3 regions of the Paenibacillus sp. RU5M genome follow, and region 3 is predicted to be linked to each of the others. Evidence: riboswitches for the same ligand, from Rfam matches in the RefSeq annotation. Region 3 holds a riboswitch; each other region holds the start of a gene.
The links. Region 3 has a riboswitch for cyclic di-AMP ahead of CRO25_RS31100 (3D domain-containing protein). Riboswitches for the same ligand answer to the same signal wherever they lie in the genome.
Positions count from the first base shown of each region.

Region 1: linked by a shared signal. The riboswitch ahead of CRO25_RS32525 (C40 family peptidase) and the one ahead of CRO25_RS31100 (3D domain-containing protein) in region 3 are both predicted to bind cyclic di-AMP.
Region 2: linked by a shared signal. The riboswitch ahead of CRO25_RS13250 (hypothetical protein) and the one ahead of CRO25_RS31100 (3D domain-containing protein) in region 3 are both predicted to bind cyclic di-AMP.

Region 1 covers NZ_OBQM01000025.1:17,884-22,143, forward strand. Annotated here, with positions in the region: gene CRO25_RS32515 (cytochrome c) at 1-173, opposite strand, end outside; gene CRO25_RS32520 (GNAT family N-acetyltransferase) at 324-818, opposite strand; gene CRO25_RS32525 (C40 family peptidase) at 1,218-1,688, opposite strand; cyclic di-AMP (ydaO/yuaA leader) riboswitch at 1,692-1,829, opposite strand; gene CRO25_RS32530 (hypothetical protein) at 2,072-2,914, opposite strand; gene CRO25_RS32535 (M1 family metallopeptidase) at 2,925-4,260, opposite strand, start outside.
Region 2 covers NZ_OBQM01000003.1:585,827-590,086, reverse strand. Annotated here, with positions in the region: gene CRO25_RS13260 (Nramp family divalent metal transporter) at 1-495, shown strand, start outside; gene CRO25_RS13255 (HAD family hydrolase) at 636-1,328, opposite strand; gene CRO25_RS13250 (hypothetical protein) at 1,487-1,882, opposite strand; cyclic di-AMP (ydaO/yuaA leader) riboswitch at 2,003-2,178, opposite strand; gene CRO25_RS13245 (glutathione peroxidase) at 2,546-3,022, shown strand; partial or broken gene CRO25_RS34275 (hypothetical protein) at 3,001-3,066, opposite strand; tRNA gene CRO25_RS13240 (tRNA-Leu) at 3,172-3,254, opposite strand; gene CRO25_RS13235 (urease accessory protein UreF) at 3,676-4,260, shown strand, end outside.
Region 3 covers NZ_OBQM01000020.1:50,126-54,385, forward strand. Annotated here, with positions in the region: gene rsmA (16S rRNA (adenine(1518)-N(6)/adenine(1519)-N(6))-dimethyltransferase RsmA) at 1-773, opposite strand, end outside; gene rnmV (ribonuclease M5) at 778-1,323, opposite strand; gene CRO25_RS31100 (3D domain-containing protein) at 1,480-2,664, opposite strand; cyclic di-AMP (ydaO/yuaA leader) riboswitch at 2,938-3,191, opposite strand; gene CRO25_RS31105 (TatD family hydrolase) at 3,433-4,203, opposite strand.

The DNA of each region.
Region 1 (4,260 bases), on a different contig from region 3:
GTAATACAGTTTGCTTTGACCAGTGCCTCAGCCTGTCCTGCATCCATTGTAACTTGCGGCATCGTCGGTTTCGCTTCTTCTGCAACTTCCTCTTTCCCTGGAAGCGTAAACATTAGTACAATAGCTAAAGCGCACGCTGCAAAAAATACCCCGCTCATGATCCATTTGTGCATCCCTTATGTCCCCTCCAGAATGAAAGATCATCTAACTTGAAACTATCCATACCATTATAACGGAACCTGTAGTGACATCATAGCATTTTGTGGTAATTTTTTGAACTAATCACATAACCGGGAACTTTTTAGGGTGATTTCAAGCCCTATTTATTCGCGTGGACCTTCATAGACCATACAGTAAAAAGGTTTCAAACCGCTCGGTGTCTGTCGTTCGTATGTATCCTGCGTAACAAATCCGACTTTTAGATAGACGCGAATGGCCCGGTCATTCCAGGTCAGAACTTCCAGATCAATTTCGTTTGTAGGGTTCCGGCGAATGGCTTCCTGCACAATGGCCGAGACAAAAGCCGTCCCTTGTCCATGACCACATCGATCGGGGTGCATGCCAAGCCCAATGCGGGTGACACCTTCAAGCGGGAAGTATTGAGCAAAACCGCAAATCTGCTGATCCTCTCCCAGCACCACCGCATATTGTTCTTTCCGTAGCTTGGGATCGCCGAATTCCACTTCAAGTGCTTTCATCTGCTCCCAGGGCAGCCAGCTATAAATATTATAAGGCGGGTCATACTGCCAATCGCAGATTAGTTCCGCGTGTTCTTCTTGCATGGGCACAACGTGAAACGTCACAGGGGCTTCATCCATACAACTGCACGCTCCTCTCATTGTGAACAAGCTATAATGATTTTGATTTGTCCATATACATATACATATGTCATTCCATATCTAAGCTTGTTTTCACTCTACAAAAGAGGCGTTCATTTGGCAAGTCCTCGTTTTTGAAAAAAAGTGAAACAAAAGTTCCGGTAATTTCGTTTATATTATAGTGGGATGGGTAAAAACATTATAAGAGCACGGGCGAAGCAATGAAAAATAGCTTTAAAAAAAGTTAAAATTAGGTTTGATAGCTATCCCGAATATGTTAAGGAAACGAAGCACAAAAAAACCGCCGGATAACATTCCTGCGGAGAATGTACCAGACGGTTCTATTATGCTTCGTTACAGTAAAGTTATTGTTACAGCATGACGTTGCTCGGCTTGTCCCTATTCAATGGCCAATGTCTCATATGCGTCCGTGCTCATAATACGTTTAGCGCCAACATAGCGGTTGGCCCAATAGCTTTCGCTTAATTCGCTAATTGTAACTCCTTTGGAAGAAGAGGAGTGTGCAAACTTCCCATTCCCTACAAAGATCCCTACGTGCGAGACACCTTTGCCCGTTGTATTGAAGAATACCAGATCACCTGGTCTCATTTCCATCCGGGATACCGAATCACCCATGTCGAATTGTGAACTCGATTGGCGAGCCAGATCAATGCCCAGCTTGTCGAATACATAACTTGTGAATCCAGAGCAGTCAAAGCCGTTAAGCGTTGTTCCTCCGCTTTTGTATGTAGTCCCCATTGCTGAATCAATAACTTGGTCCATTTTCGAATCTGCGAATGCGCTGCCTGCTCCAAGCGATAATGCGAATGTGAGGCTGAGTACAGCTGCGGTTAATTTCTTCTTAAACAAGAGATATACCCCTTCCAATGCCTGCGAGGTTAGCTTAAGGATTCGGTTGAAGGTCCCCTATGATCCCTCTGTTGCAAGATCAATTCACCCATAACTGGTTCCCCCGCTTCCCAGGTGCTAGGAATTTGGCTATGCTAGTTATGCACCTGCGAAATCAAGAAATGACGATTAAATTTTAAGTAGTTACAAATATGAAGGTAAAGATTACAAAGTTGTTACTAAAAACTCACTGCGATTATTGTAACAGAGGTATATCACTTTGGCAACGTTTAACAACAAAATTAACAAAAAAAACCTCGACCTTTGACGGGGAAAGGTCGAGGTTTGCTTGTTTAACGGCATTTGAAGAATACAACTTTACATAGAGATGGTAACCGTTTAATTTAATCTTTGACCGAGTTGGACTGCCATAGGCGGAAATGGGCACATATTTTCCACAGGCTCAGCAAGCACCGGGCAAGTGGATACGTTTGTTGTAGTATAAGACCAGTTAAGCCGGTTAGTAACCATGAAGCTGAAGTAAAGGCACCAAAGACCAGCAGATGAAGGCCGCCCAGCAGGACAGCAATGCCGATTAGAGTGATGACTTGGCGTAGTGCAATCCATATAGCTTGAAACGTACCACGTGCTCCGCCTTCCCCATCGGGAGCTGAGATACCAAACTGCATGTACAGTAGGACATGATGGATAACCCACCCGTATACAATCCAACCAGCAACATAGGGAATACCAGGCAAGAGCAGATGGAGGGAATGAAAACCTTCCATAAAGATGGAATAGAGCTTTGGCGCGAGCCAATAAGCGGGTAGCAGCAGTAATATAGTCCGAATGGTGTGGAGCAACAGCATCGGTTTCCATAAATTTTTGATACCGCGAATGAATGGAATGCGCTCTTCCGAATGGTTATAATGCTGGAGCGAGTAGAGCAGCCCTGCCTGAATGAGTGGGCTAATCAGAATCCGTATCAGCAGCATAGTCCCTAAAATCCATAAATAGCGGTGAACCTCCGGATTCGTTGTCAGACCGAGTTGGCTCTCCATTTTAAATAAAATCGTACTGAGTTCCCCTGTATCAGGGTCAGGATAACGCAGGAGCAGCGGAACCACAGCTGACTGCACCATCCGATAAAGAAAGTATCCCCATACTAATTGATAGAGAAATAAGAGTGCCGCAATGAACATATGCTGACGGACGAGAAACCAGCCTTCACGTATTTTCGATTTCACTGTATCCACCTCACCATGACAGACTTCCGAATATGGCTTCTATAATTTTGGTTGCGCTCATGCTCCAGCGGGATTTAGTTGGCTCGTCCAGTCCGGCTTTCAGAAAATTGTTCATATGATGGTTCTCCAGCACAATCGTGTACAGCGGATCAGTCATAGCCCAGGAAACAGGGGAAGTATAGGTCAGTTTGTAGGTAATGCGCTCCTCGCTGCCATCCCATTCTTTCGTCATGGTTTTCCCGTCTTCGAACATAATTCGAACAGGAACCTTCTTATATTCACTCCCTTTTTTCTGCAATGTAACCGATGACTCGTACAACGTTTGACCGCCTTTCAGGATAGGATTGATTGCGATCTTTTCCACTGCAAAGTCAGCCATGCCATCCCCGTATACATACTGATTAAAATAATCGGTCCAGGATGTACGCGTCACTTGTTCCACGACCTTTTGAAAATCAGACGAAGTAGGGTGTTTGAAGCGGTATTTATTCACATAGGTCGAGAGAATACGCTCCATCGTTTTAGCACCAACCTGTTGTTCTATTCCAAGTAATACAAGCTTGCCTCGTGTGTATACGTTTGCTGCATATTGATTCTGGGAATCAAACTTCCAGGAGTCCTGTGTCAGTGAAGCTGGAGAAGTAATGAGACCAGCTTGTACGGGTAGATTCGGGATAAGTCCGTATTCCTGTTCCATTACTTTGTCTTCTGCATAGGAGGTGAATCCTTCGTCCAGCCAAGCCTCTTCAAATTCATTACTCGCGACCATGCCGTAAAAATACTGATGCCCAATCTCATGCACAACCGTGCGTTCCAGATCGTATCCAGGAGCAGAATCATCTGCACCGAAGGCGGTGACCAAGGTAGGGTATTCCATTCCCCCTGCGCCATTCCCTGATTTGGGCGGGACAACGATGGACAGTGTGGAATACGGATAAGGGCCAAACCACTTGCTATAATTGGATAGCGCTGCTTTGGCGGCGTAGAAATAACGATCCTTCAGATCCTCATGAGCAGGGTCGAGATACAGCTTGATTCGTACGCCTGGCACATTGGGAGCAGAGAAGGGTTCTTCTGCATAAACAAAATCAGGAGAGGCTGACCAGGCAAAATCATGCACATCATCGGCATAGAACTGATATACTTTTTCGCCGTTCTTCACAACCGCTTGCTGGGTTGGGAATCCAGTAGCAGCTACTTTGTATGTTTCCGGTACCCGAATACGCACACTATAGATACCGAAATCGGCGTAAAACTCTGAATTACCGTGATACTGATGCAGATTCCAGCCTTCGGTCGTTTGACCTCGTGTGCCTACTGGCTCATATACGCTAAGTTTAGGGAAC
Region 2 (4,260 bases), on a different contig from region 3:
GTGTCTGCTGCCGTGTTTCATAGTGCGGGTATGACCCAGGTGGCGGAAATTACAGATGCTTACCATCTGTTGACACCTTTGCTGGGAACCACTATCGCCAGCATCCTGTTCGGTGTAGCCCTGCTGGCTTCAGGCCAAAACTCAACACTCACCGGCACGTTGTCCGGACAGATTGTAATGGAAGGCTTCCTGAACATTCGTATTCCAGCGTGGCTTCGTCGACTGGTTACACGTCTGATCGCTATCATCCCGGCCGTCATCGTAACAGCCATTGCTGGAGAGCACGGAACAGAAGAACTGTTGATTCTTAGCCAGGTTGTGCTGTCTCTGCAGCTACCCTTTGCCGTCATTCCGCTGGTAATGTTTACGAGTGACAAAAAAAGCATGGGGGCTTTTGCCAACAAGCTGTGGCTCAAAATCATCTCCTGGATCATTGCCGGAGTTATCGTTGTCCTGAATGTGTATCTGATTATCCAGACCATTCTGTTGTTCTAGGTTAAACGGAATTACGCCGTATTTTGTCTAACTCAAAAAGGCTGATCAACTCAAGTAACGTACCCCTTGAGACGATCAGCCTTTTATATGTTAGAGCAGCAGCCTAATTATACCGAATAGATCATAAATACTGCTCTTATTTAGTTGTCTGAATTTTGAGTTACCATTAACAAAGGAAGAAGTTCCTCCAGTGATTCAATAGTCCAGTCTGGACGCTCTGCATCCGCAAGCTCCGGCTGGAATCTGCCATAACCCTGCAAAATCCGGATCGTGTGCATACCCAGCTTCTTAGCCGGAATAATATCATTATCAATCCTGTCGCCGATCATGACCGCTTCCTCAGGTTTGCATCCCGCCTGTTTCAACGCTACAGCATACAATTCAGGATCAGGCTTGGACACTCCTTCTTCAGCCGAACAGGCCAGCACATCCACATACTTGCGCAAGCCGTAGCTATCCAGCCGATTTTCCGTCCCCGGACTCTGATTGGCAATGATACCAATCTTATAGTGTTGCGACAACGTCTGGAGAACAGCGTCGGCTGACGCAAAAGGGCGCTCAAGCTCTTTGCGGAACTTCAGCTTCTCCTGTATCTGTTCCCGGTGCCCCTCATCGCTGATAAGGGTACGAATAGCCAATTTCATCGGCCATTGCTCGTAATTTCGGTAGGAGGCGGCAAATAGTTCTCGCACCGTCTGCATCTCCACCTGATAACCAAGCGCACAAGCTTCACGAACGAACTGACCGATAATATCATCTACCGGCTCCCATTCGTCCACGAGCGTATCCCCCACATCAAAGAACAACCATTGTATTCCACGTACATCCGGCACGCCTATTCCTCCTCGTTAGCCACAGGAAATCCATATCCCTATTTCCCAAACCATAAAAAAGAAGACCCACCAACATGCATGAGTCTCCTCAAGTTTCCGTTTATTTATGATTTCAATTATAACAGGCAGCTGACACTGGATCAATCACAGGAATAGCACTAGCCATTCAGTAGAAACCCAACTTCCCCATTCAAGGAATATACAATACGGTCTGCTCCCATTCCCCGATAGATCCCTTTGGGGTGGCTTTGTTCCGTAATGACACACAGGGACTTGGATGTCCAGGAGCGGCAGATCTGTAAATATCGACAGGTCAGGTTTAGGCTATTTTCAAAAATAAAAACATTGCCGACACTACCTTGCGGCAAAAACCATTTCTGAGCAGCAGCTGTGTTCATGCGAATGACATGCTCCACACCAATCCTCCGGAGCCTGCGCTCTTCCCCTGCACTGTTGGTCAGAACGGCAAACGGCATTTTTTTGTACATCAGCAATTTGATAAATTTACGTCCTGCTTCATTTGGAGCAGTCACTAAGATCATCTCTTTATCCATCATTCGTTCCTCCCTTGGCGTGAAAAGACAACAAAAAAGAAGCGTGGGGGACCAAGGCCTCCCGGACGCTTCTTCAATAATCCATAGCAAAAAGACACTATGAACCAGCGTACGGCTTGTTGCCTCTCCCTTTAACGCTTACGAGGTTAGCTGACGGATTCGGGCGCGAGAGTCGCCCTATTTCCGGCTGTCACCGGAAAATTCACCCCATGGATGCCTACTGTCCTGGACAGTTCATCCTGTTGGTTCCCCCGTTTCCCACCCATGAATGAATGGAAACTCAGCGATTAAAACATCGTTCTTTTATAATCATTAATCAGAGCGATATTATCGTTTGTTTCGTTTTTCATGTAAAATTTAATTTAAATTGGAATTACGATATGAATCATACACCCGTGCCATATTGGTGTAAAGTCTGCGCAGATCACCGAATCGACGGATTTTTGCCATTTCACATCAATAATAGCGCTTACAACGTATCCATTCTCCACCCATCTCATCAAAGCTCTCTAATTCTCTCTTTAGCGAAATTCAGGTAGCAAATCAGTCACAGATCATACACGACAGCTTCAAATTGAGTTAAAAAAGCAATATTAATTTTGCATTATTTAATTGTAATCAATATAATAGAAGAAAGAAGAATATGAAATGGAGGCGATTTTCATGTCAGTCTACGACTACAAAGTAAACACCCTTCGCGGTCAGGAAGTTGAAATGTCCAACTATCGTGACAAAGTACTGCTTATCGTGAATACAGCAAGCCAATGCGGCCTCACACCTCAATTCAAAGGTCTGCAAGAGCTTCAGGATAAGTTTAAAGACTCCCCATTCGAAGTTCTTGGTTTTCCAAGCAACCAGTTTGCACAGGAAAAAGGCTCTTCTGATGATATTGCCGAGTTCTGCCAGATGAACTATGGTGTTAGCTTCCCGATGTTTGAGAAGATCGATGTGAATGGTTCAAGCGCTCACCCTCTTTTCCAGCACCTTACCAAAGAAGCGCCAGGCGTACTCGGCTCCAAAGCCATCAAATGGAACTTCACCAAATTCCTTGTGGATCAGAACGGACGTGTTCTGAAACGGTATGCTCCCAAAACAACACCTGATAAAATTGAAGCGGACATCAAAGAATTGCTTAAATAACAAGTAAAGGCCATCCGACCCCAGCAGACAGAATGAGCATGCATTCAGGGGAAACGGGTGACCTTTTTTTGTCTGGCCCATCTGTACTGTAAATAAAACAAAAAAAGAAGCTTCCCATACGGGAAGCTTCTTTTTTATCGTTCTTATGATGCGGTCGAGAGGACTCGAACCTCCACGGGTATACACCCACTACCCCCTCAAGATAGCGTGTCTGCCATTCCACCACGACCGCATGTCGTAAATAATCGGCAACAAAATTGATTATACCCGGTTCATGTTTAAAAGTAAAGCATTTTTCTTAATATCATTTTAACTGCGCTTTTCCTTCCATAAATCGTATAATCTCGTCATTTTCTCCTACGAAGTGCATATGATTAAATTTAATCTCGTTTGTATACCCGATTAGGCCGATCACTCTACTTTATTTGTATTACCATCCTTCACATCCTCTTAGTATAAAGTAACTCATAAAGTTATATAAAATAACACTAAATAGATTTAATATTCAAAAAACAAAGAAACTATTGACAAAAAGCGGATATTTATGTGAATATATATATCATATAATTCGGATTCACAAACATAAAACGAACCAAAAAGGAGTATAAATGTTATTTAACATAACATTTAACGAACGTAGGAGGCGAAAGATTGTGAACCGTGGGAATAAGCTGCTCGATTATGTCAAACTGCTTGATTCCTCTATCCAGGTCGGAGGGTTCACCCATTCCTTCGGTATGGATGCCCATATCGCTGAAGGTACCATTCGTAGTGTTGAAGATCTCGAATCATTCATGCGCTGTCAATTGCATCCCAGCATCGTGCGTCTGGAAGGCATGGCGATTAAAGGCATATACACCGCCGCAGATCACAAGGACGCATGGCGTACAGCCCTCATCGACAAGCTCGTTCATGTCCAGCGCACCCCAGTCAATCTTAGAGAACATGCCTCCATTATGGGCAAACGACTAATTAAGCTAGCTCGCGCACTACACCCCTGGATTGATTTTAGCCATCTCGAACAAACGCTGGCTAAGTATGAATCTGTTGGCTGTCTCCCCACTGTTCACGCCTGGATTAACCACCACCTCGAAATCCCTGTCGAGGAGGCGGTCCTTGGTTATCTGCATTCAGCCATGAGTGCCTGCATAACCGAAGCCTCCAAAGTGATTCCCCTTAACACCGATACAACCCAGGACCTGCTGGTTCGCCTGGCCGCAGACCTGGAGCATGAATGG
Region 3 (4,260 bases):
CTGTTCTCCTTCGTGAAGAAACGGGCTTTCAGATTATTGGAGATGGTTTTTCTACGCTGCGCAAAGGAAGCCTGTACCACTTCGAAGTAATGTGCCTCGTCGGGAACTTCAACCGGTGGTTGTTCACGCACCTTTAACTTAATTACAGCCGATTCCACGTTAGGCTGCGGAATAAAGACCGTGGGCGGAACAATACAGACCAATTCCGGCATACTGTAGTACTGAACCGCAATGCTCAAACTGCCATAGTCCTTTGATCCTGGTGCAGCAGCCATGCGTTCAGCCACTTCCTTCTGGATCATGACCACGATGCTGTCTACAGGCAGCTTCTCTTCGAGCAGCTTCATCATGATTGGTGTCGTTACATAATAAGGCAGATTGGCTACAACACTCACTTTATCTACCGTTCCAAAATCGGTGCGGAACAACTCAGCTAGATCCAGCTTCAGCACATCCCCGTGATGCACACGAACGTTTGGATAAGGCTGCATCACTTCACCCAGAATCGGGATCAATCGCTGATCAATCTCTACAGCCGTTACAGGACCGGCTACCCGAGCCAGACGTTCTGTGAGTGCGCCGATCCCTGGCCCGATCTCAAGTGCGCCCTTGGACTCGTCCAGATCAGCTGCATTTACAATTTTGTTCAATATATTTTGATCGATCAGAAAGTTCTGACCTAAGCTCTTCTTGAATGAAAATCCGTGTCTTTGAATAATTTCTTTGGTTCGTTTGGGTGTTGCAATTTCTACGGTTTCTTCCATGCCTTTCATACGCTCACAATCCTTCACGTTCAATTTGCGATAATGCTTCGGAGAACTCTTCCCGGGTAATCTGGAATACACTCAACCGCTTGTGGAACTGTTTTCCATTGCAATAACCTATGCCCAGTAGATTGCCCATTTCCATACGACGTGCAGCAGCCTGTGGGTGCACAATCAGACCCGCCGCAATCAGATCCTCCCAATCGATCAAACTTGGTGCGCCTTCATATGACGTGTGTACACGTTCTAATGCATGACGAATCGCCTCCGGTGAAGCGTTCTCCACTCCGATGTCGCCTTTGCGCGTAGCATCTGCCTCCGGAATGAAAGCATGCTTGCAACCAGGTACTTTATTGGCGATGATTTTACGAATACGTTCACCAGCATGATCCGGGTCTGTCAGTACGATGACACCACGTCTCTCTTGAGCAAGTGCAATCCGCTTTAGAATGCGTTGGTTGATGGCCGACCCACCGGTCTCGATCGTATCTGCCTGAACCGCACGTCGAATGGCTACGGTGTCGTCACGGCCTTCTACCACGATCACTTCTTTTATCATGTTCCATTTCTTCCTTTCTAACGCAAAAAGAAGAGGAATATCCCTCTTCTCTGCCAAACGGCGGGGGAGACTGAATTCAGACCCCTCCGCCGCATATTCCGCATGAATCATTCATGCTTATATTTTATAGCATTCCCATTTCAAAGTAAAACGATTTTAGTTCGCTTCCGGCTTCACCGGACCAATCACATATACCGTCTTGCCTTTCTTCCGTCCGAAGTTCAGGGCATGCTTCACACTATCATAATACACATCAATTTTGTTGCCTTTAATGGCACCACCTGTGTCTTCCGCACGACGGAAGCCAAGGCCCTCGATATACACCCACCAGCCAATCGGAATGATTTTGGGATCAACCGCAATGGTACGTCCCTCAGTTACCCGAGTACCTGATGCTGTTTTTGTGCCGATACCGGGCTCTTCAGAAGAGTATGCCGTCATGGATACATTTTTCAACACTTTTGAATATTTAAAAGAACTGCCTGAGACGGTAATTACTTTGCTGCCCGAGGCAGCGGTTTTCTTCGAGTTCGTGGTTGTTGCTGTTTTTGTCGTGGAAGTCTGCGCCGATACCGTCTGAATCACTGGCTCTTTCACAACAGGTTTGGCTTTGGTACCAATGGCAATCACTTTATCGACGCGATTCGTTGCGACCGATTTACCCACCATTTTTTTGGAGACCAATTCTCCATCCTGAAACACTTTTTCAATATGCTGTACAAGTGTGCCTTCTTTACCGCTCACAACGACACGATTGTCGCCTTTGTACAAGCTAGGGTCAGCCGTTTTGATCACTTTATAAGCAATCGGATGTTCCACTTCCACCGTACGCTTTGTTACCCGCACTACACGGATTTTCATATCCGCTTCAATAGTGGTTCCAAGCGCCGGATATACTTTGTCTTCACTTGCAATCTGAATACCTGATTTTTTAATCGCATCTTTTACCGATGAATCGGTTGTATACAGAGTCTTGGTGTCCCCGTCTGCCGTAATATTAACTGGAACGGCCCGCTCAATAACGATGCGGTCTCCATCTGTGATAGCCCCATTCAAGGGCATGGATACCTGATCGTGAGGGCTGACTGTGATTGACTGCTCCTCCAGCATTTCCTGAAGCATTCCTGTACGAGTCTCTACCGCTTGAGCTTTGCCATCAATAACCAGTGAAATTTGTTTCCCGGCCTGACCGTAAACGACTAACAAGATCATGATTGTAAGCGCAATTGAGAAAATCGCGATCAATGCCATTTGACGCAAGTTCTCATGCTTCCACCGCAACGCGAAAGACTTACTGGATGATCGTGACTCATGGGTCTCTTCTGGTTGGAATGTGCCCACTTCTCCGTCCTCCTTCATAGCCTCGCCGTCTAAAGTAATGCATGATGTCTTTGACGCGACTATACCAAATTTTCTACAGAACACAGATCGGACCAACATAATCCGGTTCTGCACCATGAATCAATCTTCGCAACATGATGTCATCCTCCTGAATACTTACCGTATGATGACAGTATTTCTTTTATTCAAAAACAAAAAAGCCAAAGAAAGAGTTTAAGAGGAACTCTTTCGTGGCTTCCGAATGATTCTGAATATCGGAAATTCATGCACGAGGTTGCCTCTCTTTTTCCGCTTGCGAGGTTAGCTGTCGGGTTCGGGCGAAAGAGAGCCGCCCTATCTCCGGTCATCCGCTCATGGCGGACGCCCTTGAATTCACCCCGAGACCCAAAGAAGAAATCAAATACGGCTTCGCAGATTCATACGCTGCTTTTGGGTCAGCGCATGTTGCGCATCGGCTGCAATCACCGATGTTTAAGCCCTATTGGTTCCCCCGCTCTCCGTTAACGGAGACTCAGCGAGACTGATTCATGAAAGTAATGTTGTTTCATCGGAAAGTGTCCCTTTGTTCATCCCCCGAACATCTGTCCAATTTTCCGCACAACAATTCACTGAAAAGATGATATCCTGTTTCTATGCATGTTGTAAAGCGTTGTTCAAGTACGTTTTTCTAAATATTTGGTTAAAATATTGTAATATTCTTGATTTATTTGGATCAAAAAGCAAATTAACTCCGCCTAACTCACTTTTTCACCCGTTTTGCTCGATCTTTTAACGAATCCCAAATCGTTCCATGGCATTTTTGGTCGTTATTGCTGCAATTTCCTCTACCGAAATGCCTTTAATTTCCGCAGCTGCTTCTGCAACCAGACGTACATGCGCTGTCTCATTTCGTTTTCCACGATAAGGGTGCGGTGTCAAATAAGGAGCGTCCGTTTCGATGAAAAATCGGTCCATAGGAACCTTCTCAAGTACCTCTTTGGGTTGCTTTGCATTTTTGAACGTGATTGGCCCTCCGAAGGAAAGATGAAAGCCTAAATCCAGACACATTTTCGCAGTTTCCCAGCTGCCAGAGAAGGAATGCATGACACCGCCTACTTCTCCAGCTTTCTCTTCACGCAGAATCTTTACAATATCCTCATGCGCATCCCGGTTGTGAATGACAATCGGAATATTCAACTCACGGGCAAGACCAATCTGTTGTCGTAATACGCGATGTTGAACCTCTTTCGGGGAAGTGTCCCAGTAATAGTCTAGACCAATTTCACCGATGGCTACCACTTTTTCATGCTTGCATAAAGATGCAATCCATTCCAGATCACCCTCTTGCATTGTGATTGCATCCACTGGGTGCCAGCCTACGGCAGCATATATAAAATCATAGGTTTCAGCCAGCTTCATCGTGGTTGGAATGGTCTCCCGGTTAAAGCCCACATTAATCATGCGACCAACGCCTGCATCCACAGCACGCTGAATCATTTCCTCGCGGTCCTCGTCGAATTGTGGTGCATCCAGGTGTGTATGTGTGTCGAACAACATCATGCTGTATTTCTCCCTTCATGTCGAATAAACGACTATCTCTTTTTAATCCATCCTGCA